One region of the Paraburkholderia sp. EB58 genome, then DNA from elsewhere that is predicted to be linked to it. Evidence: predicted binding sites of a transcription regulator. Region 1 holds the regulator's gene; the other holds the start of a gene.
What was found. Region 1 encodes HrcA, which represses chaperone genes, less so after heat shock. Its sites were predicted from a motif close to TTAGCACTCNNNNNNNNNGAGTGCTAA; they were not measured.
Positions count from the first base shown of each region.

Region 2: a site for HrcA is predicted at 1,999-2,025, ahead of P3T40_RS38980 (co-chaperone GroES). Genes of this name have one in related genera too.

Region 1 covers NZ_JBNDMQ010000003.1:227,982-235,431, forward strand. Annotated here, with positions in the region: gene grpE (nucleotide exchange factor GrpE) at 1-490, opposite strand, end outside; gene P3T40_RS06210 (RNA-binding S4 domain-containing protein) at 974-1,381, opposite strand; gene hemH (ferrochelatase) at 1,420-2,490, opposite strand; gene hrcA (heat-inducible transcriptional repressor HrcA) at 2,695-3,714, opposite strand; gene P3T40_RS06225 (NAD kinase) at 4,010-4,912, shown strand; gene recN (DNA repair protein RecN) at 4,957-6,636, shown strand; gene glnE (bifunctional [glutamate--ammonia ligase]-adenylyl-L-tyrosine phosphorylase/[glutamate--ammonia-ligase] adenylyltransferase) at 6,764-7,450, opposite strand, start outside.
Region 2 covers NZ_JBNDMQ010000045.1:33,965-41,414, forward strand. Annotated here, with positions in the region: partial or broken gene groL (chaperonin GroEL) at 31-1,670, opposite strand; gene P3T40_RS38980 (co-chaperone GroES) at 1,685-1,975, opposite strand; gene P3T40_RS38985 (MFS transporter) at 2,254-3,756, shown strand; gene P3T40_RS38990 (TetR/AcrR family transcriptional regulator) at 3,983-4,648, opposite strand; gene P3T40_RS38995 (NADH:flavin oxidoreductase/NADH oxidase family protein) at 4,802-6,043, shown strand; gene P3T40_RS39000 (hypothetical protein) at 6,173-6,508, opposite strand; gene P3T40_RS39005 (helix-turn-helix transcriptional regulator) at 6,801-7,450, shown strand, end outside.

The sequences.
Region 1 (7,450 bases):
CAGGCACCATCGAGATGGCCTGGTGACGATGTGGGTCGAACTTCTCGCCGGCCGGCGGATTGATCGCAACGACGCGACCCTTCTCGAGCGCACCGTTCAACTGACGCAGCGTCAGCTCGACGCCTTCGCGGACCTTCTGCAGGTCGTCGGACGAGTGCGCAACGGCCGCCTCGAGACTGTCGACCACTGGCAAGAGGTGCTCGGCAAAGCTTTCGATCGCAAACTTATGGGCCTTGGAGACGTCTTCCTGCGCGCGGCGGCGCACGTTTTCGGTCTCGGCCTTCGCACGCAGGAAGCTCTCCTGCAGCTCGGCGATCTTGGCCTGCGCTTCAGCCAAGGCGGCTTCGACGCCTGCCGGCGCGGCGGCGCCCGGCGCACCTTCAGCCGGGTTAGCGTCGGGCTGAACCGCGGTGGCCTCGGCGGCCTGGCGCGCGGCTTCTTCGGCGGGCGTGGGGTTCTGGCTCGTCGGGTTCTCTTGCGTGTTTTCCATGTCGCTGAAAGTCGTTAAAAAGTTAAAGCCAAGGACGGCCGCATTGTGGCTTTATGGCGCTCGCAAGAGCGTTGCAAAAACACCACATGAGCCACCGTTCATCGCTGCTTAAGGTGGGGACCTAAACCACCATTTCAAGCGGTCAAAACGACCTTTCTGCACCGCAGCAGTGCGGGAGAAATGCCTGGTTACAACCATTACCCTGACTTCATCAGAATGAGATTGAGCGGGGTCGAGGACTGACCTAAACTGCAGACATTCATCGGGAAAGGCACGTTTACCCTAACCCGATATATACCACCTCAATTAACTAACTGAGTGTTCGTTCAGCATCCTTCCGGGGGCGTACCGTGAAACTGACCTTCGCAATAGCCGTGGTCGCCTTGGTGCTCGTCGCGGGAACCACGACCATCTGCATGTCGGGGGCCGTGAACGACAGCACGACGGAGTATGGCGGTGTGCACGCCACGATGGAACAGCTGTTTAATCCCCACCTGAAAATTTGTCGATAATGCGCCGGTCGCGCTTGGTCGGACGCCCGTGCAAAGCGGCGGCCGGCTCGCGATACGTTTTGCGCCGCTCCTGCTCCTCCTGCCGCTTCACCTTGCTGTCCTCAGTCTCCGCATAAAGCGTCTGCGCCACGCTAGCCGGCCCGCGCACGTCGCAGACGCCTAGCACCTCGACCTGCCAGATTATCCTTTCAATCTCGATCTCAACGAGGTCGCCGACCCGCACTTCCTTGGCCGGCTTGACCGTGGCCCCGCCGATGCGCACATGGCCTTTATCGACCGCGTCCGCCGCGAGCGAGCGCGTCTTGAAGAAGCGTGCGGCCCACAGCCATTTGTCGATGCGCAGACGCGCACCGGGTTCGGTGAAAATCTTGTAGTTCATCGGTCAGTCTGGCGCCCCAAGCGCGTTGCAACAATGTCTCACGCTTCCACCACGCCCTGCACGGATGCCGTCTGAACCGGCCAGCCCTGCAGATTCTGCGCGACGATCTCACCAAGCGCGGCAATCCACGCTTGCGAGGCGTTCAAGCAAGGAATCCGGTGAAACTCCTTGCCGCCGGCGTGGACGAATTCATCGCGGACCTCCATGCCGATTTCCTCGATTGTTTCGAGGCAATCGGCCGTGAAACCCGGACAGAACACGTCGGCCCGGCGCACGCCTGCCGCGCCCAGTTCCTTGAGCGTCGGCGCGGTGTAGGGCTGCAGCCATTCGGCCTTGCCGAAGCGCGATTGAAACGTAACGCGGCATTCGACCGATGTCAGTTCAAGCGCCTGCATCAGCAGCGCCCCGGTTTGCTGACACTGGTCGTGATAGGGATCGCCCAGATCCAGCGTGCGCTTGGGAACGCCGTGGAAGCTCAGCACCAGCTTGTCGCCCGCCGCGAAATCCGGACGCCCATGAGCGTGCCAGTAGTGGTGTACCTGCGCAGCCAACGCCGCGATATACGCGGGATGGTCGGCATATTGCCGGATGGTGCGGATTTCGAGCTGGTTGCGCATGCGCCTGAGCGCGGAAAATGCGGCGTCGAAGGCCGTAGCGGTGGTCGACGACGAGTATTGCGGATACATCGGTACGAGGAGCACCCGTTCGGCACCGGCCAGCTTGAGCTGATTCAGCATGTCCGGGATGCCCGGCATGCCATAGCGCATCGCGTAGTCCACGAGCACCGTGTAGTCGTTCACCTGCAGGAGATGCCGCAGCCCTTCTACCTGCTTCTCCGTGAACACACGCAAAGGCGAGCCTTCCGGCGTCCACACGGCTGCATATTTCCTGGCCGACGAGCGCCCGCGGAAAGGCAGGATCAGGACCCGCAAGATGACCTGCCAGGCGATGGCGGGAATCTCGACCACCCGTGGGTCGGACAGAAACTGCGCGAGATAGCGCCGCACGGCCTTCGGCGTTGGTGCGTCGGGCGTGCCCAGATTGATCAGCAACACCGCCACACGGTGGGCTGTGGCGGGCTGAGACGGCCGCTCGAGGTCGAAACGCATAGGCAACAGGGTTAGCCGCTTACGGCGGAAAACGTTTCAGGTGGAACTCATTATAGCGGCGCGATCCGCCGCGCATACCTGGCCATTCGGCCGATTGGCAAGCGCCGCGCCGCGCCGCATCATTACCGGCATGAGTTCGGGCGTTGGCCGGGAGGCCGGTTGCAGGCAGCGGCACAGGCCGCCGCGTTTAGCCACGTGCAGTTGTTACTGCTGGCTAAGCGTCAGCGAAAGCAGACGCGCCGTAATATCGACGATCGGGATCACACGGTTGTAGGCCATCCGCGTGGGTCCGATCACGCCGAGCGTACCAACGATCTTGCCGTTCACTTCGTATGGCGCGGTCACCACGCTCATTTCTTCGATCGGCACGAGGTTCGACTCGCCGCCAATGAAAATCTGCACGCCTTGGGCGTGACTCGACACGTCGAGCAACTGAAGGAGGCTGGTCTTTTGGTCGAATACATCAAACAGCTTGCGCAGCCGCGCCATGTCGGAGGACAGGTCGGCCACTTCGAGCAGATTGCGCTCGCCGGATATCAGCACGGTCTCGCCGGCGTCGGTTTCGTCGGTGCTGGCGGTGACGGCAGCGTGCATGAGGGTGGTCATATCGCCGCGCAGTTCGTCGATCTCTTCGCGCAGGCGCCGGCGCACCTCGTCGAACGACAGGCCGGCGAAGTGGGCGTTGATGTAGTTGGACGCCTCCACCAGTTGCGACGGCGAAAAGTCGCGCTGCGTCGCCATGATGCGGTTCTGTACGTCGCCCTCGGGCGTGACGATGATAAGCAGGATGCGCTTGTCGGACAGGCGCATGAACTCGATCTGCTTGAACACATGGCTGCGCCGCGGCGTCAGCACCACGCCGGCGAACTGCGACAGGTTGGACAGCACGCTCGCCGCTGCCGCCACGATCTTCTGCGGCTCGCCCGCCTGCAGGGTGGTCTTGACAGTACGGGTGACGGCTTCTTCGTCGGCGGCGGATTCGACGGTGAGCATCGTGTCGACGAAGAGGCGGTAGCCACGCGGCGTGGGAATGCGGCCCGCCGAGGTGTGTGGGCTGATCACGAGCCCCAGCTCCTCCAGATCGGACATCACATTGCGGATCGTCGCCGGGCTCAATTCCAGGCCGGAATAGCGGGACAACGTGCGCGAACCGACCGGCTGACCTTCGGCGATGTAGCGCTCGATCAGCGTTTTGAGGAGGGTTTGTGCGCGGGGATCTAGCATGACGGAAAATTTTAGCTTAATGACGCAACAACCGCGAGCGCTAACAATATCTGCCTGGGTTCCGTCAATATCTGCCTGGGTTCCGTCGAGCTCTGCCCGCGAATCCGGCCGGCGACTCAGCGCCTCGCGGAGACCCGTGTCCGTTGGTTCGTCGAGGCACCCGGCGCCCCCTGTCATCATGACTTAACCATTCTAACGATAATCCTCGGCAGCACGTTTCGCACCCGCCCCGCGTCGGCCGCCCGTATGGCCGCGGACGGTTCTTTTCAGCCCCCACCTATGGTGTAATGCCGGCATGCAAGTTACCAGCCAGTTCAAGACCGTCGCGCTAGTCGGGCGCAACAATACGCCAGGCATCGGTGAGCCGCTGACCGCGCTCGCCTCGTGCATCGCGAAGCGCGGCTTCGAGGTGGTATTCGAAGCGGACACCGCTGCGGAGATCGGCATCACCGAATACCCGGCCCTGCGTCCAGCGGAGATCGGCGCGCGCGCCGACGTCGCCGTGGTGCTCGGCGGCGACGGCACGATGCTCGGCATCGGCCGCCAGCTCGCGCCGTACCGCACGCCGCTGATCGGCATCAACCATGGGCGCGTCGGCTTTATCACCGACATCCCGATTTCCGACATGCAGGTCATCGTTCCGCAGATGCTTGGCGGCCACTTCGAGCGCGAGGAACGCACGCTGCTCGAGGCGCGCATCATGCGCGACGGCAGCCCGATTTACCACGCGCTCGCGTTCAACGACGTGGTGGTGAACCGCAGCGGCTTCTCGGGGATGGCAGAACTGCACGTCTCGGTTGACGGCCGCTTCATGTACAACCAGCGCTCGGACGGCCTGATCGTCGCCACGCCGACCGGCTCGACCGCCTATTCGCTGTCATCGGCGGGGCCGATCCTGCATCCGCAGTTGCAAGGCATCGTGCTGGTGCCGATCGCGCCGCACGCGCTGTCGAACCGGCCTATCGTGCTGCCGGACGACTCGAAGGTCAGCATCCAGATCGTCGCGGGACGAGACGTGAACGTCAATTTCGACATGCAGTCGTTCACCGCACTCGAACACAACGACACTATCGAGGTTCGCCGCTCGCGCCATACCGTGCCGTTGCTGCATCCGGTCGGCTATAGCTATTACGCGACCCTACGCAAGAAACTTCACTGGAACGAATACCCGTCGCACGAAGACGACATCAAGCCCTGAGCGGATCGCCCCAGCCGGTAACCCACGCCCACCAGACGACCTCCATGCTTCGCCACCTCTCGATACGCGACTTCGTCATCGTCGCCGCGCTCGATCTTGAATTCGATAGCGGCTTTACGGTTTTTTCAGGTGAAACAGGCGCCGGCAAGTCGATCCTGATCGACGCTCTGGCATTGGCGCTCGGCGCCCGTGCCGACGCAAGCGTCGTGCGCACCGGCGAGGCCCGTGCCGATATCACCGCGGAATTCGAAACCCACGCGCAACTCGAGCAGTGGCTCGACGAGCAGGCGCTCGCCTCGCCAGGCGCTGCAGCGGCCGACGACCCGCACGGCAGCACCGTCATGCTGCGGCGCGTGGTCGACGCGAACGGCCGCTCGCGTGCCTTCATCAACGGCACCGCGGCGACGCTCGCGCAATTGCGCGAAGTCGGCGAAATGCTGGTCGACATTCACGGGCAGCATGCGCACCGGTTGCTGATGCGCCCGGACGCCCAGCGCGAGCTGTTCGACACCCATGCCGGGCTGATCGACAAGGCAGGCGCCGTGGGCCGCGCCTGGCGCAACTGGCGGGAGAAGATGCAAGCGGTCGAACTCGCCAAATCTCGTGACCGCGAGCTGCAACTCGAGCGCGAACGCCTCGCATGGCAGTTGGCCGAGCTCGACAAGCTCGCCCCGCAGCCGGGCGAATGGGAAGAGGTCAACGCCGAACACAACCGCCTGTCGCATTCGGCTAATCTGATCGAAGGCGTGCAAGGTGCGCTTGCCGCGCTGTCCGAATCGGACGAGGCGATGATCACGCATCTCGCGTCGATCGTCTCCAGACTGCGCGATCTCGCGGAAATCGATCCGGCGCTGAACGACGCCCTCGCCGCACTCGAACCCGCCGAGATCCAGTTGCAGGAAGCCGCGTATTCGCTGAGCCACTATGCGCAGCGGCTGGAGCTCGACCCCGAGCGCCTCGCCCAGATCGAGAAGCGCGTCGACGCACTCCATTCGGCCGCACGCAAATTCCGTTTGCAGCCGCAAACGCTGCCCGAGGAACACGCCGCACGTCGCGCGCAACTGGCCGCTCTCGACGCCGCCGCGGATCTGGACGCCCTGCACGCTGCCGAAGCCAAAGCGAAGGAAGCCTATCTCGCCGAGGCCAGGCAACTCTCGAAGGCGCGCGCCAAGGCCGCCAAGGCACTCGGCTCAGCGGTCACCACGGGCATGCAGGAACTGTCGATGAAAGGCGGTAGCTTCGAAGTCGCTCTCGTGGCATTACCGGAAGGTGGCGCGCACGGGCTGGAACAGGTGGAGTTCCGGGTTGCGGGCCATGCTGGCGTGCCGCTGCGGCCGCTCGCAAAGGTCGCTTCGGGCGGCGAACTGGCGCGGATCAGCCTTGCGCTCGCCGTGATCGCCAGCGCCGCCAGCCCGACGCCCACCCTGATCTTCGACGAAGTCGATACCGGAATTGGCGGTGGCGTTGCGGAAGTGGTCGGACGATTGCTGCATCAGCTCGGGCGGGCCCGCCAGGTGCTGTGCGTGACGCATTTGCCGCAGGTCGCCGCGCGCGGCGACCATCACTTCCAGGTGGCGAAGGCCACGAACGGCAAAGGCGGGACGGTCAGCAGCGTCACGTCGCTCGACAAGGCGAGCCGGATCGAAGAAGTGGCGCGCATGCTCGGCGGCCTGGAGATCACCGCCACGACGCGCAAGCACGCCAAGGAAATGCTCGCAGCGTAGAAGGAAGCCAGTACAGGGTCTGCGGGCCGTCCCAACATCAGAGCGGCCCCTTACCCGTATTCATAGAGCAAGGCCGTGCAGCACGCTCAAAGTCCTGGGTGTCTTAAGCCCTGCGCCAGCCAAACCGCTACCCAAACACCCGCTGCCACAACGCCAGCACCGCCTGGCGCTCCGCCTCGACGGCTGCCGGCTCGACGCGCGCCTTCTCCATCCCGTCGAGCCTCAGCTTGTGCTGCAGCTTGCGGTAAGTGCGATACGCGGCGCCAACCGTCTCGGCCTCCTCCTCGCTCATCATCCCGAAGCGCGACACCTCGCGCAGCAACGCGATATTACCGGTGTTGCGGATCAATTCCGGATCACGCGCCGCGTGCAGCAGCACCCAGTACTGAACGGTGAACTCGATATCCACCATCCCGCCGCGATCGTGCTTCAAATCGAACAGCTGGGTCCGGTTGGGATGCCCGGCCCACACGCGCTCACGCATCTCGACGATCTCGCGCGCGAGCGGTTCAGCCTCGCGCGGGGTCGTCAGCACCTGTACGCGGATCGCCTCGAACTTCGCGCCGATCTCGGCATCACCCGCGCAATAGCGCGCCCGCGACAGCGCCTGGTGTTCCCAGACCCACGCTGTGTTGGCCGCGTCGCCCTCGCGCAGTTGGTAACGCCTGAACGCATCCAGATCCGTGACGAGCAGGCCCGATTCGCCGTTTGGCCGCAGCCGCAGATCGACGTCGAACAGCGTGCCCGCGCCCGTCGCCATCGTCAGACAGGTGATCAGGCGCCGGGTGTACATGGCGTAGATCTCCGCCGCATT
Region 2 (7,450 bases), on a different contig from region 1:
GCGGAATCAGCGGCGTGCAAGCATAGGCGCCTAGAAATCGAAGCCCGGGCCGCCGGCACCCGGACCGCCTGCAGACGCTGCCGGCGCGGCATCCTTCGGTGCTTCGTACACCGTCGCATCGGTCGTGAGCAACAGGCCCGCAATCGAAGCCGCATTCTGCAGTGCCGTGCGCGTGACCTTGGTCGGATCGAGCACGCCCGATTCCACCAGATCGCCGTATTCGCCAGTCTGCGCGTTGTAACCAAAGTTGCCGCTGCCTTGCGACACCTTCGCCACCACCACGCTGGCTTCCTCGCCGGCGTTCGAGACGATCTGGCGCAGCGGCTCTTCAAGTGCACGCAGCACGATCTTTACGCCTGCGTCCTGATCCGCGTTGCTGCCTTTCAGATTGACGATCGCGTTCCGTACGCGGATCAGCGCTACACCGCCACCCGGCACGATGCCTTCTTCGACAGCCGCGCGGGTTGCATGCAACGCATCGTCGACGCGGTCCTTCTTTTCCTTGACTTCAATCTCGGTCGCACCGCCACCTTGATCACGGCCACGCCGCCCGCCAGCTTCGCAACACGCTCCTGGAGTTTTTCGCGGTCGTAATCGGAGGTGGCTTCTTCGATCTGCACGCGAATCTGCTTCGCTTGCGCTTCGATGGTCTTCGGGTCGCCGCCGCCGTCGATCACCGTGGTGTTTTCCTTGCCCACTTCGATGCGCTTGGCCTGACCCAGCTCAGCTAGCGTGGCCTTTTCGAGCGTGAGGCCGGTTTCTTCGGCAATGACCTGGCCGCCGGTCAGGATCGCGATGTCTTCGAGCAATGCTTTGCGGCGGTCGCCGAAGCCGGGCGCCTTGACCGCGACCGTCTTCAGAATGCCGCGGATGTTGTTGACCACCAGCGTCGCCAGTGCTTCGCCTTCGACGTCCTCGGCGATGATCAGGAGCGGGCGGCCCGCCTTGGCGACCTGCTCGAGCACCGGCAGCAGATCGCGAATGTTCGAAATCTTCTTGTCGTGCAGCAGGATAAACGGGTTGTCGAGAACGGCGACCTGCTTGTCCGGGTTATTGATGAAATACGGCGACAGGTAGCCGCGATCGAACTGCAGACCCTCGACCACTTCCAGTTCGTCCTCGAGCGACTTGCCGTCTTCGACGGTAATCACGCCTTCCTTGCCGACGCGGTCAATCGCCTCGGCGATACGCTGGCCGATCGATTCCTCGCCGTTAGCGGAGATCGTCGCCACCTGGGCGATTTCCTTGCTGGTGGTGGTCGGCTTGCTGATCTTTTTCAGTTCGTCGATGGCGGCGATCACGGCCTTGTCGATGCCACGCTTCAGATCGAGCGGGTTGAGACCTGCGGCAACGTATTTCTGGCCTTCACGCACGATAGCCTGAGCCAGCACGGTGGCGGTAGTGGTACCGTCGCCTGCGGCGTCGCTGGTACGCGAAGCCACTTCCTTCACCAGTTGCGCGCCGATATTTTGCAGCTTGTCGGCCAGTTCGATTTCCTTGGCGACCGACACGCCATCCTTGGTCACGATCGGTGCACCGAACGTGCGCTCCAGCACCACATTGCGGCCCTTCGGACCCAGAGTGACCTTCACTGCATTCGCGAGCAGGTTCACGCCTTCGACCAGTTTCGAACGCGCGTTGTCGCTAAAGACGATTTCTTTGGCTGCCATCTTGTGATGCTCCGTTATTGGTGGACTACGGCGACGATGTCTTCTTCGCGCAGCACGAGCAGGTCGGTACCGTCGACCTTGACCTGCTGGCCCGAGTACTTGCCGAACAACACGCGCTCGCCCACCTTCAGATCCGGCTCGATGCGCTTGCCGTCGCTATCGCGCTTGCCGGGACCGACGGCGAGCACTTCGCCCTGGTCGGGTTTTTCGGCGGCGCTCTCGGGAATCACGATGCCCGAGGCAGTTTTGGTCGCCTGATCGAGACGCTTGACGATGACGCGATCATGCAAAGGACGTAGGCTTATTTAGACGTTCCTGCGGAGGAGATTTGGCACTCTTCGCTGGCGAGTGCTGACCGTGACTGAGTATAAGAATGGGCAAGGAGCCCCTCCAATAACGAATCCTCAGATGCTTATCCGCGTTTTGCTGTTTAGGTTATCGGGCACGCTGCAAAATCGGGGTTGAAGGGGGGAGCGGGCTACCGGGCAAAGGGCAGATTTGCATATATGAATTCGTCGTTTTGCCGATGCAGTGCGCATGGCTACCATGCAACGCTTCAGCTACTCACGCGAAATCCGACATCATGTCCACCGTTGCTTTTCCGTCGACGACCGTCGACACGCAGCCGGAGGCCGGCAGTGCTTCCCGTCCCGCCGTCATCCGCTCCGCTCAGGACGTCTCGCGCATCGTCAACGCGGGCGCTGCGAAAGGAAGCAACGCTCGCGTCGTGATTGCAATTGCACTGGGTGGGGTCTTTCTGGACGCCTACGATCTGACTTCGCTCGCTTACGGCATCAAGGACATCGCGCGCCAATTTTCGCTTTCGCCGGTACAGGTGGGCTTCGTTTCATCCGCGATCACGTTTGGTGCCGTTCTCGGCGCGCTTTTTGGCGGCTATCTGACCGACCGGATCGGACGTTATCGCGTGTTCATGGCTGACATGCTGTTTTTCGTGGTCGCCGCCATCGCGGCGGGTCTTGCGCCGAACGCATGGGTGCTTGGCGGTGCGCGTTTTCTGATGGGCTTCGGTGTTGGCCTCGATCTGCCGGTGGCCATGGCGTTTCTGGCGGAGTTTTCGCGCGTAGCGGGCAAGGGCAACAAGGCGGCCAGTGTGGCTGCGTGGTGCCCGGCGTGGTATGCGGCTACCAGTACCTGTTATCTGCTGATCCTCGGACTGTATGCGATCCTCCCCGAGCATCAACTGGGCTGGCTGTGGCGCCTGACGCTCGCCTTTGGCGCGGTGCCCGCCATCGTGATTATTCTCGTGCGCAGCCGCTACATCAGCGAGTCGCCGGTGTGGGCTGCAAATCAGGGCGATCTGGATGAAGCCGCGCGCATTCTCAAGCGCTCGTATGGCGTGGATGCTGTGGTCGAGAAAAGCGCCGCGCCGGTCAAGGCGCCGCGCGCCGCGTCTTGGCGCAACTACGGAGTGCTGTTTAACCGGACTTACCGCAGTCGTACGATTCTCGCCGCCACGATTGGCGCTGCATCGTCATTCGGCTACAACGCGATCATCTTCGGCTTGCCTGTGATCATCACCAGCTTCTTTCATCAAGGACCGCTCACGACGATCATCGCCGCGCTAACGCTGAATCTGGCGTTTGCTTTTGTCGGCGGATTGATCGGCGTGCGCACCGCGCCGACCGTCGGTGCATGGAAGATGACAGTGCTTGGGCACTCGCTGCAGTTCGCCTCGCTGATCGGGCTCGCCTTGATCGGCAAACCGGGCAGCGGTGTGCTCGTGGTGCTGGCCATTCTGTTGCTGGGGGGTTATCTGTTCGGGCAGGGCTTTGGGCCTGGATCGCATTCGATGACCTATGCATCGCTCAGCTATCCGACCTCTATTCGCGGCATTGGCGTGGGATTTAACCAGACACTCGTGCGCTCGGCTTCGACGGTTTCGCTGTTTCTGTTTCCGGTCCTCTCGGCCGCGCTTGGCACGAAGGTGTTCTGGGTGATCGCGGTTGCGCCACTGACTTCGCTGCTGGTTTTGCTGGCAATCCGGTGGGAGCCGTCGGGGTACGACATCGACGCTGAGGATTATGTCGATCCGCTTGCCGTGGGCGGGAGTCCTGCAAACGCCTAAACGATCGGTATGTCGTGACATACGGCTGCAGGCTGGCTGGGGCGCTCCCCCTGAAAATTAGCGAAGAGCACCTCCAGGCGGGCGCCTTCGACATCAATGCGCTCCCCGCTGCACTCCCCGAGGGATATCGCCATTCAATTCTGGCATGGCACGGGCGGCGTAGCCGGCACTGACGCCGTCAGCTTGCCTCCGGACGCGCACGCCCGTTTCCTCAACAGCAATCATGCTAGAGCCGGCCGCCTTCCATGAGGGCCAGCATCTGAGTCGCAGCGTTGCTGGCACAAGAGGCAATCTCTTCTTCGCTGACGCCTTTCACGCCGAACAACACATCGTCAAAAAGCGCGGCCTTTAGCAGCGCCGCAAAGACGGCGGCAGCACCGTATTTGTCGGCTACCTGCCAGCCCACGACAGGCAGCCACCGCTCCAGGTAGCTCGCGAATAGTGCGTCGCGCGTACCCGTAACCTGCTCACGGTACCGGCGGGCCAGTTCGGGGAAACGAGGCGCATCGCGCGTGACTACGCGATATAAGGCCAACTGTTCTTCCGAAAGCGCATGCCTAAGATACTCGCCCCCTGCTAGCGGTAGTGCGACCGTCGGGGGGGCATGAAACCAGTCCGGCTCGTCGGCCTCTTTTACTCCCGTTGTGGAAATCGACTGGGTATCCGGCGTTGAGCAGGCCGCGTGCATCACCGCACTGAACAGATCGTCCTTACTCTCGAAGTGGCGGTACAGCGTCTTGATCGACACGCCCGCTTCCTCGGCGATGCGATTGACTGAACTCTCCGCATAGCCATTCTCAAGGAACGCCCGCAGCGCAGCGTCGACGATCATCGTTCGCTTGCGCGACATCAGCGCGGCCTTTGGATTGTCGTCCGACCAGGTCTTGACCATCACGTGTCCCTCTTTTATCTGCTTGACGCATCATACGACAGCGATCACTATACTACAAACGACAGCGAGTACTGTCGTTTGTGCGGCGAGTCGCTTTTACGTTGTCAGGGAGGGGCTCGACCTCCACATAACCTTTCCCCGATGGACATTCAGATGATCAATCCTCTCTCGCAGGCGCTGCGCCTGCCCGGCGGCGCCATCCTGGCAAACCGTCTCGCCAAGGCGGCGATGAGCGAAGGCATGGCCGATGCCAACAACCATTCGACACCGCGCCTCGAGGCGCTGTACCGCCGCTGGGCGCGTTCTGGCGCCGGCCTTCTCCTTTCCGGCAATATCCAGGTGGATCGGTGGCACCTCGAGCGCCCAGGCAACATCGTCATACATGACGATAGCGGGCAGGTGCAACTGGCGCGGCTCGCCGCAGCCGGAACGTCGGAAGGCGCGCATTTCTGGGCCCAGCTCAGTCATACCGGCCGGCAGGTGCAAGACGCGATCAATCCCTCGCCACTCGCGCCATCCTCTGTGGATATTGATGTGATGCGGGGCGCAGGATTTTCTTTTGCCACGCCGCGTGAAATGACCGAGGAGCAGATCCTGCAGGCCATCGGCCAATTCGCCTTCGCGGCCGGGAAGGTCCGCGAGGCCGGTTTCACCGGTGTCTCGCTGCATGGGGCGCACGGCTATCTGATTTCGCAGTTCCTTAGCCCGCTTGCCAACAAGCGTACCGACCGCTGGGGAGGTTCGCTTGAAAACCGTTTCCGCTTCGTGCTGGAGGTCGTGGCTGCAGTTCGCTCCGCTGTCGGGCCCGCTTTCCCCGTTGCGCTAAAGCTCAATTCCTCGGATTTCCAGAAGGGCGGCTTCACCAACGCGGAGTGCATTGAACTCGTGAAGCAGCTCAACGATTCGACGCTGGATCTGCTCGAGCTGTCAGGCGGCTCACTCGAACAGCCGAAGATCGCCGGTCTCACGTTGAAGGACGAGGGAGAAGACGCGCCGCGCGAAAGTACCGTCAAGCGCGAAGCATTCTTTGTGGACTTTGCGGCCTCGGTTCGCGCGGCGGCGAAGATGCCGGTCATGGTGGTTGGGGGATTTCGCACGACCGCAGCGATGATCGAATCGTTGGAGCGCGGCGAACTGGACATGATCGGGCTCGGCCGACCCATCGTTGCCGATCCTGATGTTCCGAAGCGCCTTCTCTCGGGTGAGGTCGATCGTGCTGCCAGCCCTGAAGCCGCGCTCCATCCGTTCCATCTTCTTCCATGGAACAACATGCAGCTCGAACGTCTCGCAGACGGGCTTGACCCGGATCTGTCGCTGGATGGTGTTGATGCCGTGGCACAGTTCATCGAACTCGAGACTCGCAACATGACAGCGCTGCTGCAGCATCGGGCTTAAGCCGCGGTTTGATCTCGTGCGTAAAATTCGCGTGGCGTTTGTCTGCGCAGTTGCAGTTTCGCCCGAACGCCGCCTCGCTTCAGGGGGCGTTCGGGGAGTCTGCTCAGACAGACTCACACAAGCGCGCTGCTACTTGTATTCGACCAGGACTTCGCGGTAGGCCGTGCTTCCCTCGTTGCGCGCCTTGTGAGTCGCAGGGACCTTGGCGCCCTTGCCGATCTCGGACAGCACTTCCAGATACCCGTCCGCGCATTTGAGCGAGTAAATCGCGCCCGTTGGCACTTCGAAGATGCCGAGGTCCCCGCCGTTTTCGTCGAATATATGCAAGGGCGCGCCTTCGATCGCGTACCACATATACGAATGCGTGTGAGTATGTACCGGTGTTTCCTCGCCCGGAGCGAGCACAAAGTTCCATACAATGACATGTTCATTTTCAAATACTTTTTCACTGCCGACGCCAGCCATGATCGTCTCCTTAAGTGTGCGAGTGTAGCGAGGGGGCTCCGCATTGCAGCAAACGCCATTCACGTTCGGACTTCAAAACGTGTTGGCCGGCCGCTGGACCGTACTTCAATCGCTGCAGAGCGAGAGAGCCTGTACGCAGAGTAGGCGAATGTCCCAGTTGTAGTGGCCCGGGTCGTATGCAAACTTGTCACCGACGAGGCCGATTTATCACTGAGGATGGTGGTTTTTTGCCCGAGGCGGCGGAGAGACAGCAAAAACGCTTTGAAGTCATCGGGACGGCAGGAGGCGAGCAATGTCGGAACCTTTACGTATCATTCACGGGCCGTTTGGAAGAGTGGCGTGGCTGCTGCTCGACAAAAGCATGGTCTTGCATGCACATCGGGTTGCTCACGTCATCTTCAAGGAAGGCGGTTCTGACATCCAGTTCGGAGTCCGCAATCGTGAGCGCGTTTTGTCAGACAAGAACGTGCTACTGGTGAATGCCTGGGAGCCGCATTTCTATGAGCATCGACCACAAGCGCAGCCGACGGTGCTGCTTGCACTCTATCTGGAGCCGGATTGGCTGAGGGATGTCGACCGGCGTTTCGCGTACAGCATTCATCCCCGTTTCTTTCCGAGGCCTTCCGTGCCGGTGCAGGGGAAGCTTAAGCGCCTCCATGCTGACCTGCTCGATATTCTGACCGACCGCGAGGGCCAATCGCTTCAGGCGGTCCAAGGGCTGATCGCGGACCTGACCGGCGAACTGGTCGGTATGTCACCCCGCAGGAACGAACTGTCAGGAGCCGGGTCCGTTGGCGGAATAGCGTATGACGTCCGGATTCGTCGCGCAATCGACGCAATGAAGCAGGTACGGGGCGTCGCACCCGATTTCGACAATCTCGCGCAAACCGTTGGGCTATCGCGTCCGCATTTCTTTCATCTATTCCGCAAGCAGACAGGCAT